3 regions of the Streptomyces sp. E11-3 genome follow, and region 1 is predicted to be linked to each of the others. Evidence: riboswitches for the same ligand, from Rfam matches in the RefSeq annotation. Region 1 holds a riboswitch; each other region holds the start of a gene.
What was found. Region 1 has a riboswitch for cobalamin ahead of U9R90_RS26110 (energy-coupling factor ABC transporter permease). Riboswitches for the same ligand answer to the same signal wherever they lie in the genome.
Positions count from the first base shown of each region.

Region 2: linked by a shared signal. The riboswitch ahead of metE (5-methyltetrahydropteroyltriglutamate--homocysteine S-methyltransferase) and the one ahead of U9R90_RS26110 (energy-coupling factor ABC transporter permease) in region 1 are both predicted to bind cobalamin.
Region 3: linked by a shared signal. The riboswitch ahead of U9R90_RS23825 (cobalamin biosynthesis protein) and the one ahead of U9R90_RS26110 (energy-coupling factor ABC transporter permease) in region 1 are both predicted to bind cobalamin.

Region 1 is NZ_JAZGRL010000002.1:1,547,857-1,551,853, reverse strand. Features, by position in the region: gene U9R90_RS26120 (ATP-binding protein) at 1-822, shown strand, start outside; gene U9R90_RS26115 (ABC transporter substrate-binding protein) at 909-2,510, shown strand; cobalamin riboswitch at 2,587-2,774, shown strand; gene U9R90_RS26110 (energy-coupling factor ABC transporter permease) at 2,804-3,529, shown strand; partial or broken gene U9R90_RS26105 (energy-coupling factor ABC transporter substrate-binding protein) at 3,526-3,834, shown strand.
Region 2 is NZ_JAZGRL010000002.1:1,250,433-1,254,429, forward strand. Features, by position in the region: gene metE (5-methyltetrahydropteroyltriglutamate--homocysteine S-methyltransferase) at 1-2,223, opposite strand, end outside; cobalamin riboswitch at 2,365-2,593, opposite strand; gene U9R90_RS24615 (YkvA family protein) at 2,692-3,006, opposite strand; gene U9R90_RS24620 (FAD-dependent oxidoreductase) at 3,081-3,997, opposite strand, start outside.
Region 3 is NZ_JAZGRL010000002.1:1,079,124-1,083,120, reverse strand. Features, by position in the region: partial or broken gene U9R90_RS23830 (cobyric acid synthase) at 1-1,041, opposite strand, end outside; gene U9R90_RS23825 (cobalamin biosynthesis protein) at 1,038-2,006, opposite strand; cobalamin riboswitch at 2,189-2,323, opposite strand; gene U9R90_RS23820 (hypothetical protein) at 2,554-2,775, opposite strand; gene U9R90_RS23815 (anion permease) at 2,814-3,997, opposite strand, start outside.

The DNA.
Region 1 (3,997 bases):
CCGGTCGCCGAACTGCTCCTGGAACGCCTGATCCCGCACCCCCAGCACCGCGACCACCTCGTGCTGCTCTCCCCGGCCCCCGACCGCGACGCCGCCGACACCCTCGCGTCCCGGTCGACGGGCGTCGGAACCGCCCCGCTGCCCGCCGCCGAGGCCGCCCGGTACCTGGAAGAGGAGCACTGGACCGCCGACGCGGCCAACACGGCCCACACGGCCGCCCCGGACGAGGCGGCCGATGACGGCCGCCCGCGCTTCGTCCCCGACCCCTTCCTGCGGGACCTGCTGGTCCACCGGGCGCGCGGGGGCCCGGACGAGGGCCGCCGGTGGCAGCACACGCACACCGTCCTGCGCGAGCACTACGAGGCACTCGGCGCCGCACACGAGGCCGACGTCCTGCGGCACACCCTCGCCGCGTCGGGCCCCGACCCGGTGGTGACCCGGCTGACCGAGCGGTTCGACCAGCAGGACGCGGCCGACTGGCTGCGCGCCCTGCGCCACATCACCACCGCACCACACCCGCCGAGAGCCCAGTGGACGGACCAGCGCGCCGAGATCGCCCGCGGCGCCCACGACCACCTGCGCGCCGACACCGACGCCACCGCACGCTCCGTCAACCGGCTGCTGCACGCGGTCTGGTACCTGCGCGAGACGTACGCCGAGCCACTGGACGACCTCTGCGACGGCGTCGGTACGGAGCTGCGGTACCTCTCCGTACAACACCCGTCGGGCCACGCCGTACTGAACCGGGCCGCGCAGACCTGGCCGGTGTCGCTGCGGCACGGATGGCCCTGCCCGATCGAGCCATCACAGCCGCAGCCGTAGTCGTCGTAGTCACAGCCGTAGTCGAACCATCACCGTCGCAGTCCTGATCGAACCATCGCAGCCGCAGTCGTAAGGGGAGACGAACCATGCTGACGCGCTGGAGGAACCATGTCTGGGGCCCGCTGGACAAGGCCATCGCCGCGGTGGTGTGCCTCGCACTCCTCGTCGGGCTCGGCGTGCTCGTCGTCACCCTGCTGCCCGAGGACTGTGGCGACGGTCTGGAGGAGGTCGGCGGCGAGTGCGTGGGCGTCACCGCGACCGACTCACTGGACGGCGACCCGAAGATCAAGACCCTGATCAGCGCCGTCGCGAAGGAGAACGCCCGGGTCAAGAAGGCCTGGGAGGACCCGGAGGGCGGCAGGCCGCCCGTTGCCTATGCGCGGATCGCGCTCCTGATGCCCTTCACATCGGATGACAGCAGCACCATGAGCCCGGTCGAGATCAGGCGGGCTCTGGCAGGCGCCTACACGGCCCAGCTGGAGGCCAACGCGGAAGCGGGCCCGCACTACCAGCTCCTGCTGGCCAACGACGGCAAGGACCTGGACAAGTGGCGCCCGGCCGTGGACCGGCTGGCCGGGATGACGGGCGGCGACTCACCGCTGGTCGGGGTGCTCGGCATGCCGAGCAGCACCCCGCAGACCCTCGCCGCGGTCGAGGCGCTCGGCGAGCACAGCATCCCCTCGGTCGGGCCGATCCTCACCGGGACGACGATGCGGGACGACTACCTCTTCAAGACCTCTCCGTCGAACAAACTTCTGGCGCAGGCCCTGGACGGGTACCTGGCTGAGGAGCCGGGCAAGCGGGGATTCCTGGTGGCGGACAACCGGCGGACGGACTCGTACTCACTCGACCTGCGTGAGGTGTTCGAGGTCGAGTTCGGCAAGAAGTACGGACTGCGCAAGAACCGGGCCTACTTCCTGGGCATGACCGGAGAGGACGCCGGAATCCCGCGCCGCTTCTCCTCGGTGGCCCAGAAGGTCTGTGTGACCGGTTCGGACACGGTCTTCTTCGCCGGTCGGGACCACGACCTTCCGTACCTGATCAACAGGCTGGTGAAGGAACCCTCCTGCGACCGCTCCCGGCCGCTGCGCATCCTGAAGGTGGGCATCGGGCTCGGCCTGGAGTACACCACGCCGGAGCTCACCCAGCGGATGCGGGACGCCAACATCACGCTGGTGAACGCGGCTTCGGTCGACCCCGCGTGGTGGGAGGAGAAAAAGCACAAGGAGCGGCCGGACGGGCTCGGCGCCTTCCTGGAGCAGTTCGGGGCGGTGGAGAAGCAGCACAAGCTGGGGGAGCGGCCGCTGGACGACGGCTACTCGATCATGTACCGGGATGCCTTCACCGTGCTCTCCGAGGCCTTCGACCAGGCGTACAACGACATCAACGACCCCGAGACGACCGAGGAAGGCGAACCTCGGGTCATGCCAACGAAGGACGACATCTACGAAACCATCGTGAACATGGGCATCCTCGACACCGCGGGCGGCACCAGCTGTGTCAGCTGCGTGCTCGGGGCCTCGGGTACGTTCGGCTTCGACGACTCCGGCGACACGCAGAAGTGGTCGGTGTGCAAGCCGGTGCCCGTGATGGAGTACCCGGCCAAGCCGAAGCCCAAGGGCAAGGCCAAGGGCGGCGCCAAGCTCTTCCGCACGTACGAGCGCATCTTCGACGGCGACTGCCCATAGACCGCGCGAGAACCCACGGGAAGTGGGGGGTCACGGCCCGCAGTCGTCTGTAGTTGTCAGGTCCGGTACCAGCGGACTAGTGTCACCACGCCTTGGTGTACGGGAAATCGGTGTGATGCCGATGCGGCCCTCGCCACTGTGATCGGGAAGTCCGGCTCCAGCCCCCAGGGGCAGCCACTGGGTACCTCCGTGTACCCGGGAAGGCGGAGTCTCGGGCGGTACGACCCGTAAGCCAGGAGACCGGCCAAGGCGCGTTGTCCATCCACGAGGTGCTGGAGAGGGTCTGCTCAGCCATGCACATAGCCGAGGGTTTTCTCCCACCGGTACACGCGGTCGCCTGGAGCGCCGCGGCGGCGCCGTTCGTCGTCCACGGCGTACGCGCCCTGACCCGTGAGGTCAGGTCCAACCCCGAGAGCACGCTGCTGCTCGGCGCGTCCGGCGCCTTCACGTTCGTCCTCTCCGCGCTGAAGATCCCTTCGGTCACGGGCAGTTGCTCGCACCCGACCGGTACGGGGCTCGGCGCGATCCTCTTCCGGCCGCCGATCATGGCGGTACTCGGCACCATCACCCTGCTCTTCCAGGCGCTGCTGCTCGCGCACGGCGGGCTCACCACACTCGGCGCCAACGTCTTCTCGATGGCGATCGTCGGGCCGTGGGCGGGGTACGGCGTCTACCGCCTCCTGAAGCGGTTCGACGTGCCGCTGATGGGCGCGGTGTTCGGCGGCGCGTTCGTCGCGGACCTCTCGACCTACTGCGTCACCAGCGTCCAACTGGCGCTGGCCTTCCCGGACCCGAGCAGCGGGTTCCTGGGATCGCTCGGCAAGTTCGGCTCGATCTTCGCGGTGACGCAGATCCCGCTCGCGATCAGCGAAGGGCTGCTGACGGTGCTGGTGATGCGCCTTCTGGTGCGGTCCAGCAAGGGGGAGCTGACCCGGCTCGGCGTGCTCCTGACGCGGAAGCAGGCGCGGGCGCAGGCGCAGGCGCAGGCGGCGAAGGGTACGGAGGCGGAGTCCCGATGACCAGGAACGCGAAGATCAACACCCTCCTGCTGCTGGTGGTGGCCGCGCTGGCGGTACTGCCCCTGGCGCTCGGCCTCGGCGACGACAAGGAGGAGCCGTTCACGGGAGCCGACGGCGAGGCGGAGGGCGCGATCACCGAGATCGACCCCGACTACGAGCCCTGGTTCACCCCGCTCTACGAACCGCCGTCGGGCGAGGTCGAGTCGGCCCTGTTCGCCCTGCAGGCGGCACTGGGCGCGGGCGTACTGGCGTACTACTTCGGCCTCCGCAGAGGCCGCAGACAGGGCGAAGCCCGCGCGGCGGCGGACCAAATGTCAGCCCGGCCGGCGTTTGAGGCCATCGGTAAACAGGACGAGGCCCGCGCGTCGGCGGCATCGGACCGAATGTCAGCCCGGCCGGCGTTTGAGGCCATCGGTGAGCCCGGCCGGCGAGGCCTTTCGGGAAGGGGCGGGGCGGGGGACCAGTCTC
Region 2 (3,997 bases), 300 kb from region 1:
GCAGTCCGGGTTGATCCACAGGCGGCGCCCGGGCACCGCGCGCACGGCGCGGGCGATCAGGTCGGCGAGTTCGTCCTCGGCGGGGATGCGCGGCGAGTGGATGTCGTACACCCCGGGCCCGACCTCGCGCGGATATCCGGCGGCGGCCAGTTCATCGGCGATCCGCATGCCCGAGCGGGCGGCCTCCAGGCTGATGACGTCGGCGTCCAACTCCTCGATGGCGGCGAGGATGTCGCCGAACTCGGCGTAGCACATGTGGGTGTGGATCTGGGTGTCCGCGCGTACGCCCGACGTGGCCAGGCGGAACGCCTCGGTGGCCCAGGCCAGGTACCCGGACCGGTCGGCGGTGCGCAGCGGCAGGGTCTCGCGCAGGGCGGGTTCGTCGACCTGGATCACGGCCGTGCCCGCCGACTCCAGGTCACCGACCTCGTCGCGCAGGGCGAGGGCGACCTGCCGTGCGGTGTCCGCGAGCGGCTGGTCGTCACGGACGAACGACCAGGCCAGCATGGTCACCGGGCCGGTGAGCATGCCCTTGACGGGCCGTCCGGTGAGGGACTGGGCGTAGCCGGTCCACCTGAGGGTCATGGGCTCGGTCCGTGACACGTCCCCGGCCAGGATCGGCGGGCGTACATAGCGGGTGCCGTACGACTGGACCCAGCCGTGCCGGGTGGCGAGATACCCCGTCAGCTGCTCGGCGAAGTACTGCACCATGTCGTTGCGTTCCGGCTCGCCGTGTACGAGGACGTCAAGCCCTGCCTTCTCCTGGAAGGTGACGGTGTCCCGGATCTCGGCGGCGATCCGCTCCTCGTACGCCGCCTGGTCGATGCGGCCGGTGCGCAGGTCGGCGCGGGCGGTGCGCAGTTCGGGGGTCTGCGGGAAGGAGCCGATGGTGGTGGTGGGCAGGTCGGGCAGGCCGAGCCTGGCCTGTTGCGCGACCGCGCGTTCCGCGTACGGCTGCGGGCGGCGGGTGTCACGGTCGGCGACGGCCGTGCAGCGGGCCCGTACGGCGGGGTCGTGGGTGAGGGCGGAGGCGGTACGGGATGCCAGGGCGGCCCGGTTCGCGGCGAGTTGGGGCGCGATGGCGTCGACGCCCTCGGCCAGGCCGCGGGCCAAGGTCGCCACTTCGTCGGTCTTCTGCCGGGCGAAGGCGAGCCAGCGGGCGACCTGCGGGTCGAGGTCGCGTTCGGCCGTGGCGTCCAGGGGTACGTGCAGCAGCGAGCAGGACGGCGCGACATCGACCCGGTCGGCGAGACCGAGCAGTGTGGCCAGGGTCGCGAGGGCCTTGCCCAGGTCGCTCAGCCACACGTTGCGGCCGTCGACGACGCCCGCGACGAGCCGCTTGCCGGGCAGCCCGCCGACCGCGGCCAGCGCGTCGAGGTTGGCGGCGGCGGGCCCGGTGAAGTCCATCGCCAGGCCGTCGACGGGGGTCTGGGCGAGCACCGGCAGCGCGTCACCGAGCCGGTCGAAGTACGAGGCGACCAGCAGCCGCGGCCGGTCGGCGAGGATGCCGAGGTCCCCGTAGGTGCGGCGCAGTGCGCTCAGTACGGCCGGGGGCTGGTCCTGCGCCAGGGCGGGTTCGTCGAGCTGCACCCACTCGGCGCCCGCGGCCCGCAGGTCGGCCAGGACTTCGGCGTACACCGGCAGCAGCCGGTCGAGCAGCGTCAGCGGCTGGAAGTCCGCGGGGGCGCCGTCCGCGGGCTTGGCGAGCAGCAGGAAGGTGACGGGGCCGACCAGGACCGGGCGTGCGGTGTACCCGAGCGCGGTGGCCTCGCGGAACTCGGCGAGCTGCTTGGCGGAGTCGGCGGTGAAAATCGTGTCGGGGCCCAACTCAGGGACCAGGTAGTGGTAGTTGGTGTCGAACCACTTGGTCATCTCCAGCGGCGGCGCGTCCTGGGTGCCGCGGGCCATGGCGAAGTAGCCGTCCAGCCGGTCGGTGTCGCAGGCGGCGCGGTGCCGCGCGGGGATCGCGCCGACCATGACGGCGGTGTCCAGGACGTGGTCGTACAGCGAGAAGTCGCCGGTGGGCACTTCGTCGATGCCCGCTTCGGTCAGCGTGCGCCAGGTGTCGCGGCGCAGTTCGGCGGCGGTGGTGTGCAGGGTCTCGGCGGTGTGCCGTCCGGCCCAGTAGCCCTCGATGGCCTTCTTCAGCTCGCGGCGCGGGCCTTGGCGCGGGTAGCCGTACACGGTGGCCAGGGGCGGCACGGTGGCAGGTCGTCGATCCACGGAACTCTCCTTCGCGAGTCCGGTCGGACCTCACGGCGCGTACGCGAAGGAGAGGGCACCGCACCGCGGTGGGAGCCCTGCCGCCGCGAACCCGCCCACGAGGTCCCGGTTGGACCGCACCCCGCTGCGGGGTACGGGCAGTGGCAGGTATTCGGACTCGCGGGCACGCCTGCGTCGTCGCGTCGCGTCAGCACTCGTACGGTGTCGTACGGACGCGCACGCAGGCTTCTACTGGCCGTCGCTTCCCAGGCCCTTCGTCGGACCCAGTGCGTGTGACGGCGGTCGTTCCCACTCACCGCTGCGGGGCAGTCCCGGATTCCCACCGGGTTCCCTCTTGCGACGCATCCCGCCTGGCGGACGGGGCGAACCAGCTGCGTCCGCCAGCGTACCCGTACCGCTGCCGGCTTGCGTGGGAGTGCGCTCCAAGACACCTACGCGGGCGGCGACTTCATCGCCAGGCGGCACCGCCTACCGTCGTACGATCTGCGGCGGCGCCGCGCGCCCGGCGGCTCCCGCGGCGTCCTTGGCGTTGTGCAGGGAGCGCAGGGCCAGCAGCAGCACCCCGATGTCGTCGAGGAGGATCGGGTCGGGAAGCAGGTCCACCGGGGAGATCACGTAGAGCAGCGCGCCCCAGAAGGCGAGCTTGTTCTCCAGCGGGACGCCCGCGTCGCGCAGCAGCTTGCGGGCCCGTACGAGACGGACCAGGAGGACGATCACCAGCACGACGGTGGTGAGCAGGATGAGGCCCACGACCGCCGCGATGACTTTCAGTTCGGTACTCATCCCCCTTCTCATTCCCGTTGCCGGGGCCCGCATCCCCGGGGAGGCGGGCCCGGAACCCGATCGGCGTAGGCCGGTCAGAGCCCGGAGGCAGGCGGTCCTGAGGCGGCGGCCTTGAGCTCGTCGGCGGTCAGGGGCGGGCCCTGGAGCGGGGGCTTGCCGCGTCCTCGCATCACCGCGACGGCGATGTCCGGGTGTACCCAGGCGGTCGGCGGCGCCGACATGGTCATCACGTCGAAGAGGGCCTGGGCGACCACGGCGCGGTCGGTTGCGGTCTCCATGAAGCGGTCGACATATCGATTCAGGAGCTTCGCGGCGGCCGGGGGCTGCTTGCCCTTGGCGCCGGGGTAGAGGATGTCCTGCGACGTCGCCAGTTCCCAGGCGAAGGCGGCTCTGCGGCCGATGGCCCGCTGCACATGGCGGGCCAGACCCGGAGCGCGCAGCCGATCGTACGCCGACGGCCCGGACGCGAGCTGGTCGCGCAGGGCGGTGATGCCCTGAGCTGCCACGGACATGCCCTGTCCGTAGACCGGGTTGTATGTGGCCACCGCGTCGCCCACCGCGATGAAGCCCTCCGGCCAGTGCCTGGCCTTCTCGAAGTAGCGGCGCCGGTTCACCGTGCTGCGGGAGAGGGTCACCTCGTCGGTCAACGGTGTGGTCTGCGAGATCAGTTCGCCGACGACCGGGTGCCGCACGGAGCGGGCGAAGGGCTCGAACCCGGCCGGGTCACGGGTGGGTTCGCCGCCTCGGGTGCCGGAGAGGGTGACCAGCCAGCGGGCGCCCTCGACCGGGACGATCGTCGCGGTCTGCCCTGGGACCGGGACGCGCGGGTCGGACTGGACGTTGACGATGGGGAAGTCCTCGGTGCCTTCCGGGGCTCGGTAGACGCGACTCGCGTAGACGAGGCCGGAGTCGACCTCGGCCTCCTCGATGGGGCCCACGCCCAGGGCCTCCAGCCATGCCGGAGCCTGCGAGCCGCGGCCGCTCGCGTCGA
Region 3 (3,997 bases), 470 kb from region 1:
CGCGTCCGCGAGACCGCGCTCCCTGAGCCACTCCAGGGCGCGCACCGTGCCCCGCGTGCCCGGCACCACGACCAGATCGGCGTCATGCAGCTCGTCGGGCCGGTCCACGAACCGCACCACCACGCCGGGTTCGGCGGCCAGCGCGTCCACATCGGTGAAGTTCGACATCAGCGGTACGGCGCACACGGCGACCCGCAGCACCTCGTCGCCGACCGGCGGAGCGACCACCGACTCGCGCACGGCGCCGCGCAGCGAGACCCGCAGCCCGTCCTCCTCGTCGATGCCGAGCCCGTGCGCGAACGGCAGCACACCGTACGTCCGCCGCCCGGTGAGCTGGCGCAGCATCTCCAGGCCCGGTTCGAGCAGGGACACATCGCCGCGGAACTTGTTGACCAGATACCCGGCGACCAGCTCCTGGTCGGTGCCGCTGAGCAGCGCCGTCGTACCGAAGAAGGACGCGAAGACGCCACCGCGGTCGATGTCCCCGACCACCACCACCGGGAACCGGGCCGCCCGCGCGATCCCCATGTTCACGATGTCGGTACGCCGCAGATTGATCTCGGCGGGACTGCCCGCGCCCTCACAGATCACCGCGTCGTACGAGCTCCGCAGCTCCTCCAGGCACTCCACCACCGTGCCGAGCAGGGCTTCCTGACGGCCCCCGTGCAGCCCTCACCCGGGGGACGACCCCCCAGACCCCCCGAAGAACCCGCGCGCGCTCATCTCGCCCACCGGCTTGCCCATCAGGACGACCTGGCTGGAGCGGTCGCTGCCGGGCTTGAGCAGCACCGGGTTCATCAGCGCGGTGGGCTCGACACGGGCGGCCTGTGCCTGCATCGCCTGGGCGCGGCCGATCTCGGCGCCCTCGCGTGTGACGAACGAGTTCAGCGACATGTTCTGCGCCTTGAAGGGCGCGACGGACACGCCCTTGCGCGCCAGCCAGCGGCAGATGCCCGCGGTGACCACGCTCTTCCCGGCGTCCGACGTGGTCCCGGCGACCAGCAGCCCGCCCCCACGACCTGTCCGCGGTGTCGGCGTCACGATGCCCCTCCCCGTCGTCGCGTACGGCGGCGCAGCGCCGCCGCCCCGAGCCGCCCGGCTACGGACGCGCCCAGCGCCAGCGCGCCGACCCGCCGCGACAGCCGTACGGCCCGCTCGATGTCCCCGACCTCGATCGTCCGGCCCTCGGTGTTGAGTACCGGTCGGTGCTCGACCCGTCCGCCGTAGGACAGTGTTCCGCCGAGCCGCACGCCCAGCGCCCCGGCGAACGAGGCCTCCACCGGGCCCGCGTTGGGGCTCGGGTGCTTGCTCGCGTCGGCCCGCCAGGCGCGCAGCGCGCCGCGCGGGTCGCCGCCCGCGACGACTCCGAGGGCGGCGGTCAGGCGGGCACCCGGCCATCCGGCCACGTCGTCGAGGCGGGCCGAAGCCCACCCGTAGCGCCGGTACTTCGCCGACTTGTGGCCCACCATCGCGTCCAGGGTGTTCACGGCCCGGAATCCGACCAGGCCAGGCACGCCGCCGACGGCACCCCACACCAGCGCGCCGACCACGGCGTCCGAGGTGTTCTCGGCGACCGACTCGACGACGGCCCGCGCGATACCGGGACCGTCCAGCGCCTGCGGATCGCGCCCGCACAGGTGCGGCAGCCGCTCCCGGGCGACGTCGAGGTCCCCGGCCTCCAGCGCGGAGCCGACGGCCCGCGCCTCACGCCCCAAGGACGTACCGCCCAGGACGGCCCACGTCGTGGCGGCGGTCAGCGCGACAGAAGCGGCGGGGGAGTGGCGCAGGGCGCGCGAAGCCAGCGCGGCGGCGCCCAGGGCACCACCAGCGCACACCGTGGTGTGCAGGGCACCCCAGCCGCGGTGGTCACGCCACAGCAGGCGCTCGACGGAGCCCGCCGCACGGCCGAACGCGGCGACCGGATGGCCGCGGCGCGGATCGCCGAGCAGCAGATCGCCGAGCAGGCCCGCGGTGGCGCCGTACGCGAGAACACGATCGGCACGCACGGGGTCAGCCGGCCGATACGCCTCGAAGGACCTCTGGAGTGCGGTGAGTACCCCACGCACGGGTACTCAACAGGCTGGTACTCAACAGACTGGTACTCAACAAGATGTGTGACGGGCAGCCCGGCATCGCGCTTTGTCCTCACTCAGGGTCCGCGCCCTGGTTCGACGGAAAACGGCGACGTGAGTCTCCTGGCTCCCGGATACGCGCAGCTCCCCCGGCCTTCCAATCCGCAGCCGCGGACCGTGACTTCCGGTGTTGGGGGAGAGCTCCCCGGTGACAGTGGCGGGACCGCGCCGGATTCGCACCGGCTTCCTCTCCTGCCGCCGTATATGGCTCCGGCAGTCCACCACGGTCCCCGAACGCCCGTCAACTCGTCGTTGACCTGCACAGGGACTGTGTTACGAGGACCACTTCGAGGTGGCCTCGCGGGGTCGCGCCGAAGCATTGAGGGAGCGCACGGAAGCGGCGCCCGGCGACCGTGGTGAAGGTCGCGAGGCGCCGCTCGCGGAGTGCGCTGCCCCCGTCAGGAGGCGATCATGGTTCCCGTCAGGAAACGATCATGAAGATGCCGTACGCCACCGCCGCGGTGCAGGCGGCGAAGCAGGCGTACGCGCCTGTACGTGCCAGGGTCGCGGAGCCGCCCTGCTCGGCGGCCTCCTCCTGCTTGGAGAGGCCGATCATGCCCAGGGTGAAGAGGGCCACCAGGCCGACGGTCGCCACGAGGCTGACGCCGAAGACGGAGCCGAGGGCTTCCCAGTCGATGTCCATGCTGCTGTTTCCTTAACTCGGGCTCGAAGCCGTGCTCATCAGACCCGGGCGGGTCGCGTGTCGGCGTCCGACGCCGCCGCGGCCTGGGCCGGGATGGTGGTCAGGGCCTCGTCGGCCGTCTCTGCGGCCGCCTCCGCGGCTTCGGCCGCGGCGGTCGGCGGCGGGACGACCGCCGCGATCGCGTTGGTCACGACACCCGCGGGCTCGGCCTCGCCCGAGGCGGAAGCGGAGGCGGCGGGGGCGTTCTCGTCGACCTCGTTGACGTTGGTGTGGTCGATGACCTGGCGGCGCGAGATAAACCAGATCGCGGCACAGGAACCGATCAGGAAGGCGACGACGACGGCGACGCCCCAGTCACCCTGCCGGGCGACGAACTCCGCCAGCGCGGCGACCAGACCGGCGGCCGGCAGGGTCAGACCCCAGGCCACGAACATCCGGGTCGCGGTCGACCAGCGGACCACACCGCCCTTGCGGCCGAGGCCCGCGCCCATCACGGCGCCGGAGCAGGAGTGTGTGGTCGACAGCGAGAAGCCGAGGTTCGACGAGGACAGGATGACCACGGCCGCACTGGTCTGGGCGGCGAAGCCCTGCTGCGGCTGGAGGTCGGTGAGGCCCTTGCCCATGGTGCGGATGATGCGCCAGCCGCCCAGGTAGGTACCGAGCGCGATCGCCATACCGGCGGAGACGATCACCCAGACCGGCGGGTTGGAGCCGGGCGCGAGAGCGCCGCCAGCGACCAGCGCCAGGGTGATGATGCCCATCGTCTTCTGGGCGTCGTTGGTGCCGTGCGCCAGCGAGACCAGGCCGGCGGAGGCGATCTGGCCGCCGCGGTAGCCCTTCGCCGAGGTCTTCGCGCTGACGTTCTTGCCGAGCTTGTACGTCAGCCGGGCGCCGATCATCGCGGCGATACCGGCGACCAGCGGGGCGGCGACGGCCGGGATCAGCACCTTGGTGACGACGACCCCGCCGTTGACACCGCTGATGCCGATGGACGCGATGGTGGCGCCGATCAGACCGCCCATGAGGGCGTGCGAGGAGCTGGAGGGCAGGCCGACCAGCCAGGTCACCAGGTTCCAGAGGATGGCACCGACGAGTGCCGCGAGGATCACCTCAGGTTGGATGCCGTCCTCCTGCACCAGCCCCTTGGAGATCGTCTTGGCGACCTCCACGGACAGGAAGGCTCCGACCAGGTTCAGCACGGCGGACATGGCCACCGCGGCTT